One region of the Mesorhizobium sp. M0618 genome, then DNA from elsewhere that is predicted to be linked to it. Evidence: predicted binding sites of a transcription regulator. Region 1 holds the regulator's gene; each other region holds the start of a gene.

Evidence for each region. The regulator LexA, encoded in region 1, represses DNA repair genes until DNA is damaged. The targets are predictions, from matches to a motif close to TGTTCNNNNTGTGTTCNG.
Region 2: a site for LexA is predicted at 1,292-1,309, ahead of NKJ04_RS28890 (single-stranded DNA-binding protein). Genes of this name have one in related genera too.
Region 3: a site for LexA is predicted at 1,206-1,223, ahead of NKJ04_RS09180 (ATP-dependent helicase). Genes of this name have one in related genera too.

What each region holds. Positions count from the first base shown of each region.
Region 1 is NZ_JAMYQH010000014.1:28,014-31,291, reverse strand. It holds gene kynU (kynureninase) at 1-569, shown strand, start outside; gene lexA (transcriptional repressor LexA) at 981-1,721, shown strand; gene NKJ04_RS16365 (ComEC/Rec2 family competence protein) at 1,715-3,278, opposite strand, start outside.
Region 2 is NZ_JAMYQH010000036.1:50,459-53,736, reverse strand. It holds gene NKJ04_RS28905 (ATP-dependent Clp protease proteolytic subunit) at 1-361, opposite strand, end outside; partial or broken gene NKJ04_RS28900 (SRPBCC family protein) at 386-844, opposite strand; gene NKJ04_RS28895 (ArsR/SmtB family transcription factor) at 869-1,183, opposite strand; gene NKJ04_RS28890 (single-stranded DNA-binding protein) at 1,410-1,931, shown strand; gene NKJ04_RS28885 (OsmC family protein) at 2,051-2,476, shown strand; gene NKJ04_RS28880 (MarC family protein) at 2,504-3,133, opposite strand.
Region 3 is NZ_JAMYQH010000006.1:123,743-127,020, forward strand. It holds gene NKJ04_RS09175 (glucose/quinate/shikimate family membrane-bound PQQ-dependent dehydrogenase) at 1-987, opposite strand, end outside; gene NKJ04_RS09180 (ATP-dependent helicase) at 1,263-3,278, shown strand, end outside.

The DNA.
Region 1 (3,278 bases):
ACCTCAACGGCGGTCCGGGCGCACCGGCCTTCATCTATGCCGCGCAGCGCCACCACGGCGATATCAGCCAGCCGCTCAGCGGCTGGTGGGGCCATGCGCGGCCCTTTGCCTTCGAACGGGGTTATGTTGCCGGCACCGGCATCCGCCGCTTTTTGTGCGGCACTCAGCCGACCCTGTCGATGCGGGCGCTCAAAGGCGCGCTTGCCATCTGGAATGACGTCGACATGGCGGCATTGCGAAAGAAGAGTGTCGCGTTGACAGAACTGTTCATCCAGCTCGTCGAAGCCAGGTGCGGCGCCTACGGTCTCACGCTGGAGACCACCCGCGACGCGACCAGGCGCGGCAGCCAGGTGTCGTTCCTTCACGATCACGGCTATCAAATCATGCGGGCGCTGATCGAGCGCGGCGTCATCGGTGATTTTCGTGCGCCATCGACCATCCGTTTCGGCTTCACGCCGCTCTATGTCGGCTACAAGGATGTGTGGCTGGCGGTTGAGGTGCTGGAGGATATTCTGCGCACGGGCGCATGGAAGGACCGCCGTTTCGCGGTCAAGGAAGCCGTTACCTGACGCAACGATCCCCGCGATCCACCGCCGCCGCCCTCACTGCCTGGCAGATGACGGAGGGCTGAATTTCCAGCCACAAATGCCAACAGACGTTGGCGTTTTGGCTCCGTTTCGTTCACGGCAAACGAACGTCCCGAAGATTGATATCGTCCTTTGTGGAGGTCGATAGACTGATAATGCCAAGCCTTGGGTCGAGGATGAGCCACAGGTCATTAACCATAATAATTTCAATGTGAACAGGCGCATCGCCGTGCCTAGCGCCTGTTGATCGCGATCCGCTGGCAAGCGCCAAATAATTTCAGCAGCCTTAACAAATTCATTAAACTTTAAACGGTTGCAGAACACAACTGGAACAGATAGGGTTTGTTCTGGGTTTGTTTTTCGATTCTGGTTTCAGGTAACCTGGGGGCCGCCATGCTGACGCGCAAGCAACATGAACTGCTGATGTTCATCCATGAACGCCTGAAGGAGAGCGGCATTCCGCCATCCTTCGACGAGATGAAGGAGGCGCTCGACCTTGCTTCCAAATCCGGGATTCATCGGCTGATCACCGCACTTGAGGAGCGCGGCTTTATTCGCCGGTTGCCCAACCGGGCACGCGCGCTGGAAGTGCTGCGATTGCCGGACTCGATCGCGCCCGGTCTCAACGCGGCAAAGAAGTTTTCGCCAAGCGTCATCCAGGGCAGTCTCGGTCAGGGTGGTGCCCTTGGCCGGCAGATCAAGCCGGCGCCTTCGCGGATGCCCTCGCCTGGCAATGACGACGATGCGGTCTCCGCCGTGTCGATCCCGGTGATGGGCCGCATCGCCGCCGGCGTGCCGATCGATGCCATCCAGCATCAGACGCATTCGATCTCGGTGCCGCCGGATATGATCATGGGCGGCGCCCACTATGCGCTGGAGGTCAAGGGTGACTCGATGATCGAGGCCGGCATCTTCGATGGCGACACCGTCATCATCCGCAACGCCGACACCGCCCAGCCAGGCGAGATCATCGTGGCGCTGGTCGACGAAGAGGAAGCGACGCTGAAGCGGTTCCGCCGCAAGGGCGCCTCGATTGCCCTCGAAGCCGCCAATCCAGCCTACGAGACACGGATTTTCGGCCCGGACAGGGTCAAGGTGCAAGGCAAGCTCGTCGGCCTGATCCGCCGCTACTGAGCCGGCTGCGGGTTGGCCGCTGGCTTCTCCGGTTTCTTGAAGGGTGCCAGCCCCCTTGCCTCACGAGAGTATTTGCGTTGCGTGTGCCAGGGCCGATATGGGCTGTCCACCGCGAAGCTGATCGTCGCCGGCGTGGTCGCCGATTGGCGATCGAAGAAGACCGCGGCACTGCCTTTGCGAGCCAGTTGCCGCTTGGTGATGACGAGAACCAGCGGATTGTGACAGGCGTCATACGCGGTGGCGTCATTGATGACGATCAGCTCGGCGAAGCCGCAGGCTTTCCAGGTGTCCTTGCGGTCCTCGACATAGGCAATGATCGCACCGGACATGTGCCTGGCCACGCAAACGCCTGAGGAGCAATAGAACGGCGATCCCAGCGGCAGATCAACGGCATCCGCGACATCGAATTGCCCATAGCTGTTGTCGAACACCTCTGGCACGACGATGGTTTCTGATGTCAGGGCGCGTTTCCAGTTGTCGACGGTGAATTCGTTCGGCCGTTCCCGGCTGACGGCAAGCTCGCCGCCACCGATCGGCAACGCCACCAGCCGGGCGTCTTCCGAGATCAGCACATCCGGCGTGCGCGTATCCGAGACGGTCAGCAAGCCTGCCAGCGCGAATGGCAGGGCAGCGAGCCGCAGCCAAGTTGTCGCCATCGTCGCGATGACCAAAGCAATTGCCACCAACAGGACCGACTGTTGCGAAATCAGCCCGACCCCGTCGACAGGCGAACGCTCGGAGATCCAGCCGGATATGGCGATCATCATCGTCAGGCCCTTACCCATCAGGTAGAGAGCCGGCCAATCCAATCCGAAAGGCATCAGCAGCGCGCTGGCGACGGCCAGGAACATGACGACGGTGACGATCGGCATAACCGCGAGGTTGGCAAACAGGCTAAGCGGCGAGACACGCTGAAAATGCCAGATGGCAAACAGCGTCGTGGCGCTTCCGGCGATGATCGAGGTCATGGCAAGGCCGGTTGCCGCCAGCAGGAATTTTCGCGTCAGGAAACCTGGCATGGATCGCTTTGGCGGCGGCGGTCTAGCTTTTCCCGCGCGGTGATCGGCCCAGCCGGCATAGGCGCCGACCAGAGCCGCGGTCGCGGCGAACGACATCTGAAAACTCGGGCCGACCACCTCATGCGGCGACACCACGATGACGGCGATCGCCGAGATCGCCAGATTGCGCATGGTGAGTGCTGCTCGATCGAACAGCACGGCAATCAGCATCACCGCCAGCATGATGAAGCTGCGCTCGGCGGCAACGACGACTCCCGAGATGATGAGATAGGCCGCGATCGAGAACAGTGCGGCGGCGGCGGCATACTTCTTGACCGGGCGACGCGCGGAAAAGTCGGGAGACAAGGCGAAGGCGCCGCGCAGCAAACCCATGATGGTGCCTGCGACCAGCGCCATGTGCAGTCCCGAAATGGAGATGATGTGGTAGATGCCGGTACGTCGCATCGCCTCATTGATGTCATCGGGAATGCCGGCGCGCACGCCGACGATCAGCGCCGCGGCGATCTCGCCTTCGGCGCCGCCGACGCTCGCCCTGATA
Region 2 (3,278 bases), on a different contig from region 1:
TCGGCAGCGAGATCCGGCGCCCCGGTGCGCCTGCCATCAGCAGGAACGAGCCCATCGATGCGGCAAACCCCATGCATACGGTCGACACCGGGCAGCTGATGTATTGCATTGTGTCGTAGATGGCGAAGCCGCTGGTGACCACGCCGCCCGGCGAGTTGATGTAGAGCGAGATCTCCTTGTCGGGATTGTCCGATTCCAGCGACAAAAGCTGCGCGCAGACCAGCGCCGAAATGTCGTCGTTGATCTCGCCGTTGATGAAGATGATGCGCTCGCGCAGCAGCCGCGAAAAGATGTCGAAGGCGCGTTCGCCGCGGCTCGATTGCTCGATGACCATCGGCACCAGACTGGCAACACCGCTCATTATCTCTCTCCGTCCGTTTTGTTTTCAGGCCGCGCGAAGCAGGAGGCGAGGCGTGTTTGCGGCGATTGGCTTAGATGACCTGTTTGCACCGAGCGAAAGCCGGCAGCCGGCGCCCGCCATGGCGATGGCAGGCATGGCCTTGCGGGCAAATCCGTCATGGACGATGCGCAGATGCGTGCCGCCGGAAACGGTTCGGGCAAGTGTGAAGGTGACGGTACTTTCGAGCGGATCCTGCCTGGCTGCGTCGGCCGGCTGCTCCCGCCAGGAATAGCGCAGCAGCTTCTCGGGTTCGGCGTCGAGGATTTCGCATTCGATCGGCGCATCCGGACCGGCGAAGGCGAAACGGCTGCCAGTCTCCGGCCTGATGTCGTTCGGCATCATCCAGGCGGCCAGCAACTCCGGCACGGTCAGGGCCCGCCACACCTTTTCCGGCGGCGCCGCAAGGTCGTACTCGAACTCGAGCGCATCCGCGGCGTCGCTTTGGCCCTCGTATTGATCCCGCCTTCTTCATTGATCCATGTCCTTCAAAACCGCCTTCAGCCTTTCGATGCGTTCCGGCCAGAAGGTCCGGTAGCGTTCGACCCAGGAGAGCAAGGGGGCGAGCCCCTGCGGATCGGCGCGGTAATAGGCGTTGCGGCCGGCTCGCCGCTCGACCACCAGCCCGGCGCCACGCAGCACCGCCAGATGCTGCGACACCGCGGGCTGCGACACCGTCATCCCGGTGCGCAATTCCGACACGCTCATCTCGCCGGCGGCCAGCCGCTCAAAGACGGCGCGGCGCGTCGGGTCGGCCAGTGCGCGAAAAATCTCTGCTTCGATCATGCCAAAAGCATAAGTGCACACTTATCGATTTGGCAAGCGGTCTTTTCGAGCCCATATGATCGGCTTCGGCATTGCTGCCATTCCTTGACAATAAGCAGCGATGCGGATAAGAACGAAAAGGGAACAAAAACCTTGTGGGTAAAGGCAGCCATGGCAAGCGGCGATCGCCTGCAGCCTGTAAGGTGCTGCGACAAAAATTTGTTTCGGATGAGCGCGGAGAAATATCATGGCGGGTAGCGTCAACAAGGTCATTCTGGTCGGCAATCTCGGCGCGGATCCCGAAATCCGTCGCCTGAATTCGGGTGAACCGGTCGTCAACATCCGCATCGCCACATCGGAAAGCTGGCGCGACAAGAATTCCGGCGAACGCAAGGAAAAAACCGAGTGGCACAACGTCGTCATCTTCAATGAGGGCATCGCCAAGGTGGCGGAGCAATATCTGAAGAAGGGCATGAAGGTTTATGTCGAGGGCCAGTTGCAGACGCGCAAATGGCAGGACCAGACCGGTGCCGACAAGTACACGACGGAAGTCGTGCTGCAGAAATTCCGCGGTGAGCTGCAGATGCTCGACGCACGCGGACAGGGCGAGGGCGGTCAGGTCGGCGGCTATACCGGTGGCGGCAGCAGCCGTGGTTCCGATTTCGGCCAGTCCAGCCCGAGCGAAGGCTTCAATCGCGGCGGTGGCGGTGCCAAGAGCGGCGGCGGTGGCGGTTCGTCGCGCGAATTGGATGACGAAATCCCGTTCTGATCGCAACAGTTATGTCAGACACAGTGCCCCGAGAGTCATTCATGGACTTTCGGGGTTTTGCATTGTGAATTGAACGCTGACCGGGCCGATCAACGAAATACGGTGAAAGGACGAGTTGGGTGAAAGCACGCGTAAAGTGGGTCGAGGAGCGCACCTTCGTCGGGGAATCCGGCAGCGGTCACAAGGTCGTGCTCGGAACAGCGCACGGATCGGAAGGCAAGTCGCCGGGTCCAAGCCCGATGGAGCTGGTGCTGATCGGCACCGGTGGCTGTTCGGCCTATGATGTCGTGCATATCCTCGAAAAAGGCCGCGAGGCGGTCGAGGACTGCGTCGTCGAACTCGACTCCGACCGGGCCGAAACCGAGCCCAGGGTTTTTACACGCATCCATATGCATTTCGTCGTCAAGGGCAGGGCACTCTCCAGCGACAAGGTGAAACGCGCGATCGACCTTTCGATCGAAAAATATTGCTCGGCGTCTGCGATGCTGGCCAAGACCGCGACGATTACCCACGATTTCGAAGTGATCGACACGACGGTGAAATAGGGCCGGCTTCGGCGGCAGCTCGTCGCGTTACCCCGCCATCAGCGCCTTGATGCCATCGGCCACGAATTGCACGGCCAGTGCCGCCAGGATGACGCCAAGCAGCCGGGTCAGGATCGAACGACCAGTCTGGCCGAGGATGCGGTCGATGCGTTCCGACAGCACGAACACCAGATAGGTGATGGCGAGGCAGACGAAGATGATGCCGACCAGGGCTGCCTGCGCGGCAAATCCCTGAAATGAACCGGAAAGCAGCACCGTCGCCGAAATCGCGCCGGGGCCGGCGATCAGCGGGATCGCCAGCGGGAAGGCGGCGATGTTGTGGATCATGTCCTTGGTGATGGCGACGTCGCCGATCTTCTCCTTACGGTCCTGCCGGCGCTCGAACACCATCTCGAAGGCGATGAAGAACAGCAGGAAACCGCCGGCGACGCGGAAGGCCGGCAACGTTATGCCGAACACCGACAGGATCGATGCGCCGGCAACCGCAAACAGCGCCATCACCAGGAAGCCGATGATCGAGGCACGGACGGAAACCTGCTGGCGCTCCTCGCGGTTCATGCCGCGCGTTACGGCCAGGAACAGTGGCGCCAGGCCAGGCGGATCGATGGTCACGAGAATGGTGACGAAGGCGTTGAACAGGCTGTCGAAACTCGGCATCTCTGACCCTCCCGCCGGGCCGTGCCCGGACAGAATATTGGTAGAGCAAAGCCCGGTCGGTGGGAACTGTCAGCGGGAAAGTGGTTGATGCCGGCGCAAAGGATCGCGACGCTTTTATTCTGGGCTGCTGCTGCATTCCTCGGCG
Region 3 (3,278 bases), on a different contig from region 1:
GCCTGATATCAGCGGTGCCGAGGTCGAGTAATAATAGCCCGACTTCGGATAAGGCATGTTGGTCAGAAGGTTCAGCGTGCCGCCTTCGGCAAAAGCCGGGCAGACCTGCCCGTTGGCGGCATCGAGCGCGATCAGCCGCGCGTCCGAGGTCGGCAGGTAGACGCGGGCAGCACACGGCTGGCCGGCAGTGATGGCCGCATCGGCATAATAGGCCACGCCGCGGCAGGTCTGGTGCTGGCGGTCCTTGTCGAGCTTGATCTTGGGGTCGAAGCGCCATTTCTCCTTGCCGCTCGCGGCGTCGATGGCGATGGCGAAATTGTGCGGCGTGCAGATGTAGAGCGTGTCGCCGATCTTCAGCGGCGTCACCTGATAGGTGGTCTCGCCGACGTCGTCCGGACCCTTCACGTCGCCGGTCTGGTAGGTCCACGCCGGCTGCAGCTTGGCGACATTGTCAGGCGTGATCTGGTCGAGCGGCGAATAGCGCTGGCCGAACTGCGTGCGGCCGTAATAGTGCCACTCGCCGGCCGGCACATCATTGCCGAGATTGGCGTTGGCGACCACCTTGTCGGTGCCGAGTTCACCGGCAATGTCCTTCGGGTCCGATGTCATCGAATAACCGGCGACGGCCAGCGAGGCCAGCACGGCAAGGATCAGCGGTGCGCGCCCGTCAGGGCCGGCAAGACCCCGCCTCGCCCACGGCGTCAGCAGCCACAAAGCGAGAAGCACGATGATGCCGCCGCGCGGCCCGAGTTCCCACCAATCGAAGCCGGTTTCCCAGACCGCCCAGGCCAGCGTGCCGAGCACGATCACCGCGTAGAGCCACAGTGCGGTGGACCTGCGCCGGTAGAGCAGCCAGGCGGCGATCAGGAAGGCAAGGCCGGCAATGACATAGTACCAGCTGCCGCCCAGCATCGCCAGGCGGATGCCGCCGCCGCCGAGTGCCAGGCCGATGAGGAAAAGAATGAGGGAGGTGATGGTGACAGCCAAGATGATACTCCTTCGACTGTTGCGCTTCGCGGCTTCGACTGTTGCGCTTCACGGCGCGGCCATGGCAACCCGGCATTGCGTCGCTGCCCGAAGCACAACTTTCTCCTGACGGTCCCGCCTGTCAAGCACGGGCCTCAAGCGCAAGCCGTAATGATCCATAGCAATTTGGGATAACATCGACCGCAGTGGGAGCGCGGGGCAGCAATCGGGCATTTTAGCGGAACAAAACGTAGACAGTTCTGGTCTTTCCCCACCGAATCACTACATTCGGGGCAATGTCCGGCTTTTCCGAAGACATGCCCTTTTTCGACGAACCCAATGCGCGGCCCACGGCCCCGTCGGGCATCGCCGCGCGCGCCATGGCTGCCCGCAGCGGACACAACAACGCGCCCGACTATCTCAAGGGGCTGAACCCCGAGCAGAGGCTGGCGGTGGAAACCACGGAAGGCCCGGTTCTGGTGCTGGCCGGAGCCGGCACCGGCAAGACCCGCGTGCTCACCACGCGCATCGCTCACATCCTCGCCACCGGCAAGGCGTTCCCGTCGCAGATCCTGGCGGTGACCTTCACCAACAAGGCTGCGCGCGAGATGAAGATCCGCATCGGCGTGCTGATCGGCGAAGGCAATGTCGAGGGCATGCCATGGCTCGGCACCTTCCACTCGATTGGCGTCAAGCTGCTTCGCCGCCATGCCGAACTCGCCGGTTTGCGCTCCGACTTCACCATCCTCGACACCGACGACGTCGTGCGGCTGATCAAGCAGCTGATCCAGGCCGAAGGTCTGGACGACAAGCGCTGGCCGGCCAAGCAGTTCGCCCAGATGATCGACGGCTGGAAGAACAAGGGGCAAGGCCCCGCCGACATCGCCGAGGGCGATGCGCGCGCCTTCGCCAACGGCAAGGGCCGCGAACTCTACAAGGCCTATCAGGAACGGCTGAAGACGCTGAACGCCTGCGATTTCGGCGACCTGCTCTGCCACCCGATCCGCATTTTCCGCGCCAATCCGGACGTGCTCAAGGAATACCATAAGCGCTTCAAATACATCCTCGTCGACGAGTACCAGGACACCAACACCGCCCAGTACATGTGGCTGCGGCTCCTGGCGCAAAGGCCGGATGCCGGGCGCAAGCCTTCGGCGACTAATCTCCAATCGGCCGAAGGCCGCAAGGACGACCGTCCGTCCGAGCCGTTGCGAGGCCCCCGCGGAGGGCCCGCGCCGGCAGGCGCGGAACAGCCCGTGAGCGTGAATATATGCTGCGTCGGCGACGACGACCAATCCATCTATGGCTGGCGCGGCGCCGAGATCGACAACATCCTGCGCTTCGACAAGGATTTTCCCGGCGCCACCATCATCCGGCTGGAGCGCAACTACCGCTCGACCGCGCACATCCTTGGCGCGGCCTCCCACCTCATCGCCCACAATGAGGGCCGCTTCGGCAAGACGCTGTTCACCGACCGCAACGAGCCGGAGGACGGCAAGGTGCATGTCCACGCCGCTTGGGATTCCGAGGAGGAAGCCCGCGCCGTCGGCGAGACGATCGAGACCTACCAGCGGCAAAAGCACAATCTCAACGACATGGCGATCCTGGTCCGCGCCTCCTTCCAGATGCGCGAGTTCGAGGACCGCTTCGTCACGCTCGGCCTCAACTACCGCGTCATCGGCGGCCCCCGCTTCTACGAGCGCATGGAAATCCGCGATGCGCTCGCCTTCTTCCGCGTCGTCGCCCAAGGCGCCGACGACCTAGCCTTCGAGCGCATCGTCAATGTGCCCAAGCGCGGCCTTGGTGAAGCCACCATCCGCCAGATCCACGACACGGCGCGCGCGCTGCGCATCCCGATGCTGGAAGCCGCCGCCAAGCTCGCCGAAAGCGACGAGTTGAAACCGAAGCCGCGCGCGGCACTGCGCGAGGTCGCGGCCAATTTCGAGCGCTGGCAGAAGGCGCTGGAAACCACGCCGCATACCGAACTCGCCGAGACCATTCTCGAAGAGAGCGGCTACACCGACATGTGGAAGAACGACCGCTCGGTCGAAGCGCCCGGCCGGCTGGAGAACCTGAAAGAGCTGATCCGCTCGATGGAGGAGTACGAATCGCTGCGCTCCTTCCTCGAGCATGTCGCACTCGTCATGGACGCCGAGCAGAACGCCGGGCTCGACGCCGTCTCGATCATGACGCTGCATTCGGCCAAGGGCCTCGAATTCGAGACCGTCTTCCTGCCCGGCTGGGAGGAAGGCCTGTTCCCGCATCAGCGCGCGCTCGATGAAGGCGGCCGCTCCGGGCTGGAGGAAGAGCGC